DNA from 3 places in the Sphingobacterium sp. NPDC055346 genome. Region 3 is predicted to be linked to each of the others. Evidence: riboswitches for the same ligand, from Rfam matches in the RefSeq annotation. Region 3 holds a riboswitch; each other region holds the start of a gene.
The links. Region 3 has a riboswitch for S-adenosylmethionine ahead of ACWICE_RS18775 (methylenetetrahydrofolate reductase). Riboswitches for the same ligand answer to the same signal wherever they lie in the genome.

Region 1 (5,000 bases), on a different contig from region 3:
GTATGAAAAAAATATGTTCAAACATCTTTGCACTTACGGTTCTTTTGTTCTGTGGTTGCAATAATCCATCGAAAAATGAAGAAGGTGTGCAAGTCGAAGACGTGAAATTATCACTTGAATTAGCACAGCAAATTTATGCCATGCCGACCCATTGTATTGAGGTGGAGTATCCCAATAAGTTAGGCCAAGTCTTGGGGTCAGGAGCTGATCTTAAATCGCCCAAATCCCTTCGGCCTGTCTTTTATGGATGTTTTGACTGGCATTCCTCTGTTCATGGTTATTGGTCAGTAATAAAATTGCTGAAGGCATTTCCTGAACTAGATAAAGAAGGGAATATGAGGAAAGTGTTGAATAGCCATATTACGCCTGAGAATGTGCAAACTGAAATTGCTTTTTTCAATGACAAGAACAATTTAGGGTTTGAAAGGACTTATGGTTGGGCTTGGCTGTTCAAGTTGCAAGAAGAACTGGCAAATTGGGAAGATGAGGATGGGCAGCGCTGGAAAGTGGCTTTACAGCCATTAGTGGATCTGTTGGTCAAGCGATATATCGAATATCTCCCAAAATTGGTATACCCAATTAGGGCGGGACAACATGATAATTCAGCCTTTAGTTTATCGCTTTCTTTGGATTATGCCAATTCCGTAGGGGATGAGGCCTTTAAGAAATCCATTCAAGAAAACTCATTGCGTTTGTTCCAAAACGATAAGAATTGTGATCTGGCCTATGAACCGAGTGGATATGATTTTCTTTCCCCATGTTTAGAAGAAGCTTATTTGATGAGTAAATTGATGGAAAAGAATGAGTATTTAACGTGGTTGAAAGGATTTATGCCAGGATTGTTTGACCCTTCCTTCGAATTGAAACCCGCAATAGTTAAGGATAGGACGGACGGTAAATTGGTTCATTTGGATGGTTTGAATTATAGCCGAGCAGCATGTCTTTCCGGCATCAGTAAAATCGATGGAAGTTTGAAGCATTTAAAAGGCAATGCTATAGAACATTTTAACTTCTCCATAGCTAACTTAAGTGCTGAAGACGACTATATGGGAAGCCATTGGTTAGGGACTTTCGCGCTGTACGCGATAGGGAGGTTTTAGGGATAGTACTGAGATGGGAGATATGAGTATTGGGATATTAACCGTACTGACTCATTTTTAAAGTATTGAGATGTGAGATATAAAGGTATTAACCTTTATATCTCACATCTCAGATCTCAGATCTCAAATCTCCTAACTTAACATAAAGGAATTAATTTATTTTCAGATAGTTTCACTGGGACACTTTGGATCTGGGTAAAGCCGTCTTCCGTACTGATGATGGCTGACAGATCGATTCCGCGATTGGACAGTGCGGAAATCAAAGCAGTCCTAAAAGCTGTTTTGTTTGCTCCCCAATTGGATTTTACCAAATCATTGTTCAATACAACTAATTCGTTGGTGGAATAGTGGTGGAATTTCTCCACTAGGTGCTGGTGTAAGGGTTTTGTTGTGTTCGACATACAATTAATGTTTAAAGGGTTTAACCATAATTGCATTCAGAGGCGTCTTAAAAGACTTTGCAATATTCGTTTATTTTGGCTTGTTGCCCGTATCGATTTACCACCGCGGTGTCTGTCACTCGGTTGGTATTGCATCTGCAATTCTGAATACTCTACAAACTTAGTAGATTATATTTTAATATGCAAGTGTCAAATAAAAATTTTCTATAATTCTTTTCTCAGGCGGGCAACAGGGATATTCATTGCCTCGCGATATTTTGCAACTGTCCTACGGGCAATGGAATAGCCTTTTTCTTTTAAAATCTCTGTTAGTTTCTCATCTGCCAGAGGTTTTCTCTTATCCTCATTGGCGATGCATTCTTCCAAGATTTTCTTGACTTCCTTGTTGGAAACCTCTTCACCGGACTCAGTCTGAATGGCTTCAGAGAAGAAAGATTTTAAAAGGAAAGTGCCAAATTCGGTTTGGACATACTTGGAATTCGCAACACGGGAAACCGTTGAAATGTCCATTTCGATCTTGTCGGCAATATCCTTCAAGATCATAGGTTTCAGCATTCTGTCATCACCTGTTAAGAAATAGTCATATTGATATTCCATAATGGCATTCATAGTTTTCAACAAAGTCTGCTGTCTTTGTTTGATGGCGTCGATAAACCATTTTGCAGAGTCCAGTTTCTGTTTAACAAACTGAACGGCCTCACGCATTTTCTTGTCGTTCTTTTCGGCTTTTTCGTAATGTTCAAACATTTCCTGGTAGGAGCGGGACACACGAAGCTCTGGTGCGTTCCTGCCATTTAAGGTCAGGTGCAGGACACCGTCGTTGTTGGAGATATGGAAATCTGGAATAATCTGCAATTGCTTACCAGCAACAGCTCCTGAATCGCCTGGTTTAGGATTCAGTTTTAAGATTTCGTTTACAATTTCTTTAAGCTCTTCGGAGTTTACTCCCAATTGCTTTTCGATTTTATCGTAATGTTTTTTGGTGAATTCATCCAAGTAGTTCTCTACAACCAATTGGGCCTGTTGAATTATTGGATTATTTTGATCTTTCTTACGAAGTTGTATGCTCAAGCATTCCTGAAGATTTCTGGCGCCAATTCCCGCTGGGTCAAAGGTTTGAACAATTTTCAGCATCTCTTCAACCTCATCTTCTTCAACGATGACATTTTGGGAAAAGGCTAGGTCGTCGATCAGAGAAAGGATAGGTCGGCGCAGATAACCATCATCATCCAAGGAACCGATGATTTGTTGGCCTAGTACATAATCTTTATCAGAAAGGGCAAGTAAGTCAAGCTGATTTTGAAGATTTTCAAAGAAGGAGTCTTGGACTGCGATAGGGATTTCTTTTTTACCATCCTCATCATCATGGTCATAACCTCCACCGTAATCTTTATAGTCGTCTTCCTGGATATATTCATCTACGCTGAATTCGTCATCATAGCTATTGTCTTCCATGTTGAAGTCGTCATCCGGATCTTTGTCTGGGTATTCTTCGACAGGGTCGTTCATGTTGGTCAAACTACCATCTTCCAAGGCTGGATTCTCTTCAAGTTCTTCTTTGATACGGGCATCTAATGATACAGTAGGTACCTGAAGCAATTTTATGAATTGAATTTGTTGCGGTGAAAGTTTCTGTAATAATTTTTGTTGTAGTGTTTGCTTTAACATGTCCCCGATAAATAAGTCAGGTAAAAATAGGGAATAATATTCAATAAGATAAAATTGTTGTAAACAAAAGAGAATTTAGGAACAGTTTTTGCTATTATAAGTCTCGGAAAAACAGCCTAGTTAAAAACCAAAAATTTCATTTGTTAAATTTCGTTAATTTTCATTTCAAGGTTCATTTTTGGGCGAATTGATATGATTTTTTCCAAAGTTTTGTTCATATTTACCGTATGTTTAGACGAGTCCGGAACAAATTTTTGCGTATCGCACTGATTGTTATTTACTTTATTATCTTATTTACTTGCGCGGTACAAATTAACTTCCTAGGCTTGTTCGGATCATCGCCTACTAAGAAAGAAATATTGTTGCCTGAACTGAATGTTTCTTCCGAACTTTTTACCGCCGACTCTGTTTTAATCGGTCGCTATTACAAGCAAGATCGTGATCCTGTCCCTTATGATAGTATTTCTCCAAATATCGTTAATGCCCTAATTGCTACTGAAGATGTTCGTTTTAGAAAGCATCATGGGGTGGATTTTATTGGGTTGTTTGGCGGAGTGTTTTCAACTTTAAGTGGAAGTGATCGAGGTGCAAGTACTATTACCCAGCAACTTGCAAAGAATTTATATAGAACTCGCTACAAGGATGCTCAAGGACTGTTAGGGAAGATCCCTGGCGTTGGTCTGTTGGTCACAAAGTACAAGGAATGGATGACTGCCTTCAAATTGGAGAGCAAATACAGCAAAGAAGAAATCTTGACGATGTACCTGAATACCGTTTCGTTTAGCAATAATGCCTACGGTATTAAGTCGGCATCTGTAAGGTATTTTGATAAGCTGCCAAGTGAAGTTACCGTCAATGAAGCTGCTGTTTTGGTCGGTATGTTGAAGGGTACTACCTATTATAATCCAATCAGAAATCCTAAGAACGCTCTGCAACGTAGAAACGTCGTTCTAAACCAAATGGAAAAAGAAGGTTATCTGAAAAAGGATGAAGTAGCAACCCTGAGTAAAGATTCCTTGGGCTTGAACCTGAATAATCAGGAAGTTCGCAATTCCAACGATTCCTACCTTCGTACGGCAGTCGAAAAATGGTTGGAAGAATGGGGTGAAGAAAACGAAATTGATATCTATACCAGTGGTCTGAAAATATATACAACTATTGATTCCAGGATGCAGAAAATTGCTGAAACTGTTGTTTCAACCAAGATGAAGGAATTGCAACAGCGTCTGGACAATGTTTGGGGAAATGATCTGCCATGGAGAGATAAAGAAGGTAATGTGATCCCTAATTTTTTGGAAGACCATGCGAAAAAACTTCCGGCTTATGCATCATTGATGAAAAAATACAATGATGAAGCCAAGGTTTTTGAGGAGTTGAACCAGAAAAAATCCATGGAGGTCTTTACCTGGGATGGAATGGAGAAAGTGGATTATTCGACCATGGATTCGCTGAAACATTACCTGACCATGTTGAATACAGGAATGATGGTCATGGACCCATACAATGGAAATATTAAAGTTTGGGTTGGTGGTATCAATCACAACTATTACAAATTTGACCATGTAAACCAAGCGAAAAGACAGGCTGGATCTACCTTTAAGCCTTTTGCTTATGCAGCAGCTTTGGAGTCTGGTATGGCACCATGTGATAAATTCACCGATAAGCCAGTAAAAATTGAATTCATAAACAATAAAGGGGAACATGAGATCTGGGAGCCAAAAAATGCGGATTGGTCATTTTCTCACAGTGACTTGTCGCTAAGACATGCCATGGCTCGTTCATTAAATACGGTTACTGCACAGATCACGGAGAAAGTAGGTTGGGATAAAGT
Region 2 (5,000 bases), on a different contig from region 3:
TCATTTACGAAAAATATGAATCTACTGATGGTACTATCCAAGATGTAAACTACTTATTGAGAGAACGTCACTTGGTAGAACCTGGCCAGATCGTAATCAACACTTCTTCTACCCCTCTTCATGAGAAAGGCAGAACGAACACCATCCGTGTTTCTGAAGTAAAATAATTACAAAACGATACAAAAAAAGAGCCTCAATGAGGCTCTTTTTTTGTATCGTCTATTTTCAAGCTATCTCTTGATTATTGGCGACTTGACGGTCGCTGAATCCTGTTTGACAATCCTAGAATGCTCGTCCAGCTTCTTTGTTCCCGGCATTTTCACCGACCCCTCACCTGACAGTTTTTTCTCCAAGATTACAGTATCATCATGCTCCTTCAGCACATCATGTGGAGTAACCATAAAGCCCTGTCTATTGCCCTTATAGGCATTGGGAATCTCTACTGATTTATTCATGGAATCCAACAAGGGGATCTTGAACTGCTTTAAACTATCCTTGGGATTAAGGTCAACCTTAAAATCTAATGGTTTCTTTTTTTGAATATTTTGATTATTTTGAGCAGAAGAAGGAATTGCCCAAATCAGGAATAAGAAGGAAATCAAGATGAAATTTTTCATAATCAGTATCTTAAGTCATTATTCTATAACAAAAGAAATCCTATTCTGCTAAAAAAGCTAAAAACTTGCTGTTAAATTGTGTTAAATGAGAAAATTAGCTGTTTTCCCTTATTACTTTTGTAACAAATGAAAAAAAGAAGTATTGCATTGATTATTTGGCTTATGTCCATCGCGCTGATCGGCGTAATGGCAATGCAGTATTATTTTGTGCGGGAATCCTTCATCAAGGAGTCCAAACTTTTTGATGAGGAAGTCAAGGCATCCCTTTCGGCCGTGGCCAATAAGATCGAGCGTCAGGAAATCTATGATTTCGCAAGGGAACAAGAACGACTTAACCAAGAGAAGTTCAGGATTGACCAGGAACGCATCCAAAAGAACGAGAAGATCCTTGCCTTGCAGGTGCAATACCAGGACAGCATCAAAACCTTGCAGAGAAGGGCTTTTGCCCATACCACCAGGTTCAACTTCCTAGAAAGAGAACTGAACCAACAGTTCCCGGCGGTACCCATCAGCAATGATTTCTACGAAACGTACCTAAATAGAAAAGAATACAAGCACCTTGTGCGAATCACCTTGGAACAGGGCCTAACCTCCGACAATACCATTGGAGAGTTCACCAATGTGGAGGCCATCAAGGTCGTCCCTAGGGTTGCGCAGAAGGACGATAGCACCCGATACCTGATCCCCGTATTCAACCCACCTTCCACCGAAGCGATTGCTTACCAGATCAGGACCCTACCTCCGCGTTATGATTCCAAGACCCTGTCAAAGATCGAGGAACTCGAGATTAAGCTCAATAACCTGAGAGGACAGCGATTATCAGAGGCTGCAACACTATATGACACCATTGCCATGTTAGGAGGCAAGAAAAGCTCTGTAATCGCCGATGTAGCCATGGGTATGGAATTATCCAAAAGACCTTTGGCCGAACGTATCAACGGGAAGAAAACCGTCAATCTATTGATCCACGAACTCCGTGAAAGAGGAATAAAATCCTCCTTCGTCATGGAGATCAAGGATTTCAATAAAATGCCCGTTTTCCAAGGAGTCTATCAATTCAACAACGAGCAACTCAAGGAAGTCAATAATCCTTTGATCTATACCGCTAGACTATTCCAAGGAGACCGTGGCAATGCTCCTGGCGAGCTTAGCATACATTTCCCTAACAAGGGCGGAATTATTGCCGAGACCATGGGCTATTGGCTATTTCCGACCATCCTAGCCTTATTGGCGCTGTTGATCGGATGTTTTGCCTATACCTTGAGCATCATCTTCAAACAGAAGAAGATGTCGGAGATGAAAACCGACTTCATCAACAACATGACCCACGAGTTCAAGACGCCGGTAGCCACCATCATGATCGCCAGTGAATCCTTACGTGACCCTGAGATTTCCGCCGATGGCAAGCGTGTCAACAAATTGGCAAACATTATCTACGATGAGAATGTCCGTTTAGGCTCGCATATCGAACGCGTCCTGAACATTGCCCGTCTGGAGAAAGAAAACCTAAAGATCGAGCGCACCAATGTGCACATCAACTCCTTGGCCAACGCAGTCTTGGAGAGCATGCGACTACAGATGGACAAGGCAGAAGGCACCTTGAATATTGACATTTCAGCAGGCAATGATTTAGTGGTGGGCGATGAACTTCACCTTTCCAATGTGATGTTCAACCTGGTCGACAATGCAATTAAATACTCTCAAGAAAAACCAGAAATCACTTTTAAGACTTTTAATAGAGGGAACAGTATCGTAATATCAGTTGCAGACAAGGGAATGGGAATGACCAAGGACCAACAAGAAAAGATATTTGACCAGTTCTATCGCATACCTACGGGAAATATCCACAACGTGAAAGGCTTCGGTCTAGGGCTAAGCTATGTTAACGATATCATCAAAAGACTGAACGGAAAAATCTCCGTAAAAAGCGAAAAAGATAAAGGCACACAATTTGAAGTAACTCTTCCTTTAAAGGACGCATCCAAGGAAGTAGCATAACATAAGAAAGAGAAAAGTATGAATCAAAAGATATTATTAGCAGAAGATGATCCTAATTTGGGCGAATTACTGAAGGATTATCTTGAATTAAAAGGAAAATTTGACGTTGTGCTCTGTACAGATGGTCAAGAAGGAATGGATGCCTTCCGAAAGGAAGAATTCGACCTTTGCATCCTGGATGTCATGATGCCCAAAAAAGATGGCTTCTCCCTTGGAAAGGATATCCGCAAGATCAATCAGACGGTCCCTATCATCTATGCTACTGCAAAAGGCATGATGGAGGACAAAACCCAGGCCTTCGAACTAGGTGGTGACGACTATATCACCAAGCCTTTCCGTGTTGAAGAACTTTTATTGAGAATAAATGCGCTATTAAAGAGAGCTTCCAAGGACAAAGAAGAAGAAGTATCAGACAAGTTTGAGATCGGCGATTATTTCTTCGATTACACCAGTCAGATTATCTCCTACAAAGGTCAACAGCAGAAACTGTCTACCAAGGAGGCCGAGTTGCTTCGTTTGCTTTGCTTAAAGAAAAATGATGTCCTGACCCGCGAAGAAGCCCTGATCAAAATATGGCATGACGACAATTACTTTACCGGCCGAAGCATGGACGTATTCCTGAGTAAACTGAGGAAATACCTCAAAGAAGATCCAAACGTGGAAATCGTCAATGTGCATGGTAAAGGATATAAATTGTTGGTTAGCTAAAAAGACTTGAGACAATAGACATAAGACAGTAGACAGAAAATATGGGATAAATATCTGTCCAATTTCATGTCCTAAAGATAAAAATATTATTACCATAAGAAAGGGGAATAGTTTACACTATTCCCCTTTCTTATGGTTGTTTAAGGACCTCAGCTTTTCTATTGTCTTGTGTCTTTTGTCTGATAGTCTAAAGATTTTCCTTGGAAAATAAAAATCTTATCCATATCTTAGCCGACGCTTATAGAGAAAGGCAGAGGGACTAGACCCGATGAAGCCTTAGCAACCTGTCTCTTGACAAGGTGCTACATTCTACCCCGATTGGGAAAGATAAGCTGGTTACAGGAATCCTAGGTAGCCTTCTCTTAGCAAAAAGACTTATTGGAATTTATTTAATTTAGTAGAGAACTATATGCTATTAACAAACAATTTAGGCTACCCACGTGTGGGTGCTTTCCGTGAACTGAAGAAAGCTAACGAAGCTTACTGGGCAAAGAAAATCAGCGCGGAAGAATTATTGCAGGCTGGACTTAAAATCCGTGAAAGCAATTGGAAGACTCAAAAAGATGCAGGTATCGAATTGATCCCATCGAATGATTTCTCATTCTATGACCAAGTCCTAGACTTATCTTTAACTGTTGGAGCTATTCCCGCTCGTTACAACTCCCTTTTGAACAAAATCGATCGCCAATATAACCTAGACTTATATTTTGCGATGGCTCGTGGTTTCCAAGAAGGTGGCGTTGATGTAACTGCCATGGAAATGACCAAGTGGTTTGATACAAACTACCACTATATCGTTCCTGAATTCGTGAAAGATCAAGAATTCAAACTGACTTCAGAAAAATTCCTAAGTGAATACAATGAAGCAAAACAATCAGGTATCGAAACTAAACCTGTCCTGATTGGCCCTATCACTTACTTATTGTTAGGTAAAGAAAAAGAAGCTGATTTTAACCGTATCGATCTAATCGACAGATTACTTCCAGTATACGAAGAGATCTTGGCTAAACTTGCTGATGCTGGCGCTAAATACGTGCAGATCGATGAGCCTTTCTTGGCTTTAGATATCGATGATGCTACCAAAGCTCTTTACGGAAAAGTATTCGAAAAGTTAGCTGCAGCTGCCAAAGGCATCAAATTAATCGTTGCTACATACTTCGAGGCATTAGGAAACAACGAAGACATTGCTGTTAACCTTCCTGTGCATGCGTTACACCTAGACTTAGTTCGTGGTGAAAACCAACTTGACACTATATTATCCAAAGTTCCTGCTTCCCTAACCCTTTCATTAGGTGTTGTTGAAGGCCGTAACATTTGGAAAAACGACTACGAAAACTCATTGAAAAAAATCAAACAAGCTGTTGATGCTTTAGGAAAAGACCGTGTATGGATCGCTCCTTCCTCATCTTTATTGCATGTTCCTTTTGATTTGGACAATGAGAACAATGAAGAGTCCCTACCTGCTGAGGTTAAAAACTGGTTAGCATTCGCTAAACAAAAATTAGCTGAGGTAAAAGACCTTGCAGTATTGGCTGAAGGTGAAGTTGATGCTGAAACACAAAAACGTTTCGAAGCAAACAAAGAAGCTGCTGAAAGCCGCCGTACTTCTCCATTAATCCACAGACCAGAGGTTAAAAACCGCGTCAGCAACATCACTGATGAAGATGCTAAGCGTAC
Region 3 (5,000 bases):
GTTCGATATTAGACTTAGGGCGTCTCCAGAGATGACCTCAAAGTTCAGGTTCTCGGTGTTTTTGAAGCGCATCAGTTCTTGGATGACCAATTTTGCCTGCGCATTGCTCCTGACCAGAATCCCAATATCCGCTGGCTTATATTTTCCAGTCCTGATCCATTCGGCAATCTTGGAACAAAGGGCCTCTACCGAAGCCTCCATCACTTGATTGTTCCGCGCTCGACCATCACTGACTGGGAAAAAGGAGATTTCAATATTTCCCATGGGTTTGCCGGTCTGAAGCTTTCTTTCAGGGATCAGTTGCCTGCTGTTTTGATAAGCTTTTTCAAGTAAGCTATTGTTGCCCGTAGCATTCCACCAAGTCATGCCTTCCTCGCCCAAACTTTCGCCAACTTTCTCGTTCAAAACTTGCTGTAATAGACTAGGGATCTTTTCGTATAGGTAGTTATTGAAATTAATGATATTCGGAAGGCTGCGGAAATTTGTGTCCAAGGTTCCGTTATCAATAAATTCATTTATCTGATTTTCGTTCAGGTGGAAATTCTGCGAAACCTGCTGGTCGATCTGTTGCAAAAGGATTCGCCAGTCCCCGTTTCGCCAACGATAAATACTCTGTTTCACATCGCCTACCACTAAATGTTCTGCAATCTTGCCCGTAGCATCAGCAAGAGCATTTAGGAGCAATGGGCTATAGTTTTTCCATTGTATTCGTGAAGTGTCCTGAAACTCATCAAACAGGAAGTAATTGTATCGGTTGCCAATCTTTTCCCAGATAAAGGTCGGGTCACTGTGTTCATCCAAGCCCAATTTGTTCAATAGTATCTGTGCATCCGAGATCAATTGTGCAGAGTTTTCCTTTCTCCATTGACTCAGCAGGTCACTCATTTCTTTGAGCAACCTCAGGAAATACAGGTTGGTCTGTACGGCTTGATAAGCAATATAATTTGCAAAATGCTGCTGTAAGGATAGGATGGCATCCAATGCTGGACGGATGCCCTGCATATATTCATACCTAACCTCCTTTTTGTCGTCGATATAATGCTCTTCATTATCCAACAAAACCAAAAACTTGTCAAATATCTTTTCCTGGATATCAGAGGTAGAAATCTTTTTGGGGTCTATGTTGATCTTGCTGGCTGCTACCAGTTTGTTCCTGGATTTTCCCTTCATTTCTGAATCATCAACGCCCAATCGGCGATATTCAGCTTTGAAAGTTTCAATCCCTTGAACCAAGGCATCCAAAAAGGCATTGGTCTTTTCATCAATTTCTTTGTTGAGCAGGTTGAATATCCTGTCTGTATCAGCAGAAATCATAAAACTGTCAAACTCCTGGAAGTTCTCCGAGAAAATCAACCCTGCCAAACCCATTAACTGCTGTCGGTAATTCCAGTTCTCATTCTTCCCGATCTTCTGTTCGGCATAATTGATGATCCATTCCAACAGGTCCGGTCTTTCATCCAACAGTTCGTTCAGCATAACGGTCAGGTCACGCTTCACTTTGTTGGTGTTCATCTCGATGGCATAGCCAGAATCGAGGTTCAGTTCGTAGGTAAAACTACGGATCACCTTTTGCGAAAAACCATCAATGGTACTTACCGAGAAATGGCTGTAATCATGCAGAATCCTCCTGTAGATCCGATTGGCTTTTTCCTGAATGCTTACAGGGTCCCATTGCGTATTCTGCTGCAATAATTGCTGTCTGTACTGCTCAATGTCATCTGCTGTACTGCCGATTGCCAAGCCATGAAGGACTGACATAATACGGCCTTTCATTTCGGCCGTGGCCTTGTTGGTGAAGGTAACGGCAAGGATTTCCCGATAGCTGCTTTCTTTTGATAGCAACAGGGTCAGGTAATGTACGGTGAGAGAAAATGTTTTTCCAGATCCAGCGGAAGCTTTTACAATCCTTAAAGGAGCAATTCTTTGCATAAGATGTCAATGGTTTGAAGTATCTGAATATCGGTATTATTGGGAGATTACTCAAATCTTTTTCAAGATTATAGCTCGGAAGGAGTACATATTTTACAGGTAAAACAGCTTTAAATTCTCTATTGTATTAATTGATAATACTTTGTATCTTTGCGTCCCCTCCTGCATGAAGCAACGGGGGATATGTTGAATACATAAATAAAGAAAAAACATGGCAACTAAAATCAGATTGCAGAGACACGGTAAAAAAGGAAAACCTTTTTACCACGTAGTAGTAGCAGACGGCCGTTCACCACGTGATGGTAAGTTCATCGAGCGTTTAGGTTCTTACAACCCAAACACTAACCCAGCAACTATCGTTTTGGATTTCGAAAAAGCGTTAGACTGGATGAACAAAGGTGCCCAACCTACTGACACAGTTCGCGCTATCCTTTCTTACAAAGGTGTTTTATACAAAAAACACTTACAAGGCGGTGTGAAAAAAGGAGCTTTTGATGAAGCTAAAGCTGAAGAACTTTTCACTAAATGGGCTGAAGGTAAAGATGCTCAAATCGAAGGAAAGAAATCAGGCTTAGCGAAATCTAAGGATGAAACTAAGAAAGCTGCTTTAGCTGCTGAAGCTAAGAAAAAAGAAGACAGAGCTGCTGCTATCGCTGCTAAAAACGCTCCTGTTGCTGAAGAAACAGCTACAGAAGAAGCAGAAGAAGCTGCTGATGCTACTGAAAACATTGAAGAAACTGAAGGATAATCTCTTCATAAAGTATTCAAAATGGCCGGATCATTCTATGAACCGGCTTTTTTGTTCCCATTTTATCTTGTTTTTACATCCCTAAAATCCCAACAGAAAAAGAATTCCGTATTTTTGGAAATTAATTTGTGAATATGACGAAAGATCAATGTTTTTATATCGGTTATGTCAGTAAAACCCGAGGATTGAAGGGTGAACTGCAACTGTTTTTTGAATTTGATAACTATATGGACCTTGATCTGGATGTAGTTTTCTTGGAGATGGACAAGAAATTGGTGCCATTCTTTGTAGAAAAGGTCAAGTTTCACAATAACAGCACAGCTTATGTCAATTTTGAAGATGTTGACCATATTGACAAAGCCCAACCTTTATTGAGAAAGCAGATCTACCTGCCAAACGATAAAATGCCGGAACGCGATCCCGATGATTTTACCTATCATGATCTAGTAGGTTATACCGCTATTGAGGAAGATGAAGGCGAATTGGGCGAAATTACCCATGTCCAAGAGATGCCACAGCAATTTATCGCAACCGTAGATATCGATGGCCGAGACGCCATGTTTCCCCTAAACGAGGACTTCATCGTCGGCATAGACCCCGAGGAAAAGATTATCGTTCTGAACCTACCTGAGGGTTTGATCGATATGTACCTAGAAGATTAATAAGATATTTTGAAAAGAGAATGGGCGTGTCAATCACGCCCATTTTTTATGATGATACCTTCTTCCATTCATTTATATGTCCCGTCCATCCAACCCTGATTCCTTCTGATTCAATGCCATCCGCAAAGTTTTTTCTTGAAACATTTTGAGATTACCTTGCTATTGACGATATTAGCCCTCGCTTATAGAGAAAGGCAGAGGGACTAGACCCGCTGAAGCCTTAGCAACCTGACACCAGTCAAGGTGCTACATTCTACCCCCAAAATGGGAAAGATAAGCCAAAGAATCAGTGTTCACTGTGTTCTCTCTAAGCCTTAATATATTTTTATGAAAATCGTAGATCACATCAAGAACGCGAAAGGCAAGACCTTATATTCTTTTGAGCTGTTACCTCCTGCTAAGGGGCAGGGTATCCAAAGTATCTTCCAAACGATGGATGAACTGATGGAATTCAAACCTCCCTTTATCGATGTGACGTACCACCGTGAGGACTACCTGTACAAACAACATGCTAACGGATTGTTGGAAAGGGTGTCCTATAGAAAAAGACCCGGTACGGTAGCCATCTGTGCTGCCATCATGAGTAAATATAAAGTCGATGCGGTTCCGCATCTGATCTGCGGTGGTTTCACCAAAGAAGAAACTGAAAACGCACTTATCGACCTGAATTTCTTAGGTATCGATAATGTATTGGTGCTGAGAGGTGATGCCAGAAAAGGAGATGCCGACTTTATTCCGACCGCTGGAGGACATGCTTATGCAACCGACCTATTGAGACAAGTGGTGGATATGAACGAAGGTTCTTACCTACATGAAGATATAGGCTCATCCGAAAAGACTAATTTCTGTATCGGGGTTGCCGGATACCCCGAGAAGCATTTTGAATCACCTAATTTCAACACCGATTTTAAATGGTTGAAGAAAAAGGTGGAAATGGGAGCTGAATTTATCGTTACCCAAATGTTTTTTAATGTAGAAAAATATAAGGAATTTGTGACGAAGTGTAGGGAAAATGATATTCATGTTCCTATTATTCCAGGACTTAAGCCGTTAACAACCAAAAAGCAATTGATTACCCTTCCTCGGATTTTCCACTTAGATATTCCAGAGGACCTGAGTGATGCCGTGGAATCCTGTAAAACCAATGCGGATGTTAGGCGAGTTGGCGAAGAATGGCTAGTACAGCAATGTAAGGAACTAATAGACTTTGGAGTACCAGTACTGCATTTCTACACCATGAGTAATCCTGGACCTACTAAAAATATCGTTGAAAAATTAGTGTAATTAAATTGACTAACTCTAAAATAAGAACAAAGGGCGAATGATTTCATTCGCCTTTTGTCGTTTATCATGAGGAGAGTTTTTTAACTAATATTCCAGTCTCATACGAGACAGCTTCGAGACAGCTTCGAGAATGCCTTGGATAAAATTTTATTCATTTTGCGAGTTTTCGGAATGTGGGTAAAACAAATCCAAATAAAGCTCCTGAAAATCCAGTAATGATAAGGCCTTTTTGGAAGAAGGAGAGCAGGCGTATTCCATGTTAAATAATGTTAATCACAAATGTGGGAGATAATTCTTTACTAAATTTAAATCACATTTATTACCTACTATTATGAACTATAGCAAAATCAACAATCTTCTCGGCTGGCTATGTGCAG

Region 1: another riboswitch for S-adenosylmethionine. It lies ahead of ACWICE_RS13955 (5-oxoprolinase); the one in region 3 lies ahead of ACWICE_RS18775 (methylenetetrahydrofolate reductase).
Region 2: another riboswitch for S-adenosylmethionine. It lies ahead of metE (5-methyltetrahydropteroyltriglutamate--homocysteine S-methyltransferase); the one in region 3 lies ahead of ACWICE_RS18775 (methylenetetrahydrofolate reductase).

The regions. Positions count from the first base shown of each region.
Region 1 covers NZ_JBSHMI010000006.1:240,277-245,276, forward strand. The annotation lists gene ACWICE_RS13950 (DUF2891 domain-containing protein) at 3-1,100, shown strand; gene ACWICE_RS13955 (5-oxoprolinase) at 1,238-1,501, opposite strand; SAM-I-IV-variant riboswitch at 1,563-1,657, opposite strand; gene rpoN (RNA polymerase factor sigma-54) at 1,706-3,169, opposite strand; gene ACWICE_RS13965 (transglycosylase domain-containing protein) at 3,397-5,000, shown strand, end outside.
Region 2 covers NZ_JBSHMI010000007.1:34,206-39,205, reverse strand. The annotation lists gene pyk (pyruvate kinase) at 1-167, shown strand, start outside; gene ACWICE_RS14565 (hypothetical protein) at 231-617, opposite strand; gene ACWICE_RS14560 (sensor histidine kinase) at 744-2,615, shown strand; gene ACWICE_RS14555 (response regulator transcription factor) at 2,634-3,323, shown strand; SAM riboswitch class I at 3,559-3,657, shown strand; gene metE (5-methyltetrahydropteroyltriglutamate--homocysteine S-methyltransferase) at 3,733-5,000, shown strand, end outside.
Region 3 covers NZ_JBSHMI010000011.1:35,051-40,050, reverse strand. The annotation lists gene ACWICE_RS18790 (UvrD-helicase domain-containing protein) at 1-1,929, opposite strand, end outside; gene ACWICE_RS18785 (30S ribosomal protein S16) at 2,141-2,677, shown strand; gene rimM (ribosome maturation factor RimM) at 2,812-3,339, shown strand; SAM riboswitch class I at 3,519-3,619, shown strand; gene ACWICE_RS18775 (methylenetetrahydrofolate reductase) at 3,667-4,623, shown strand; gene ACWICE_RS18770 (glycosyltransferase family 117 protein) at 4,955-5,000, shown strand, end outside.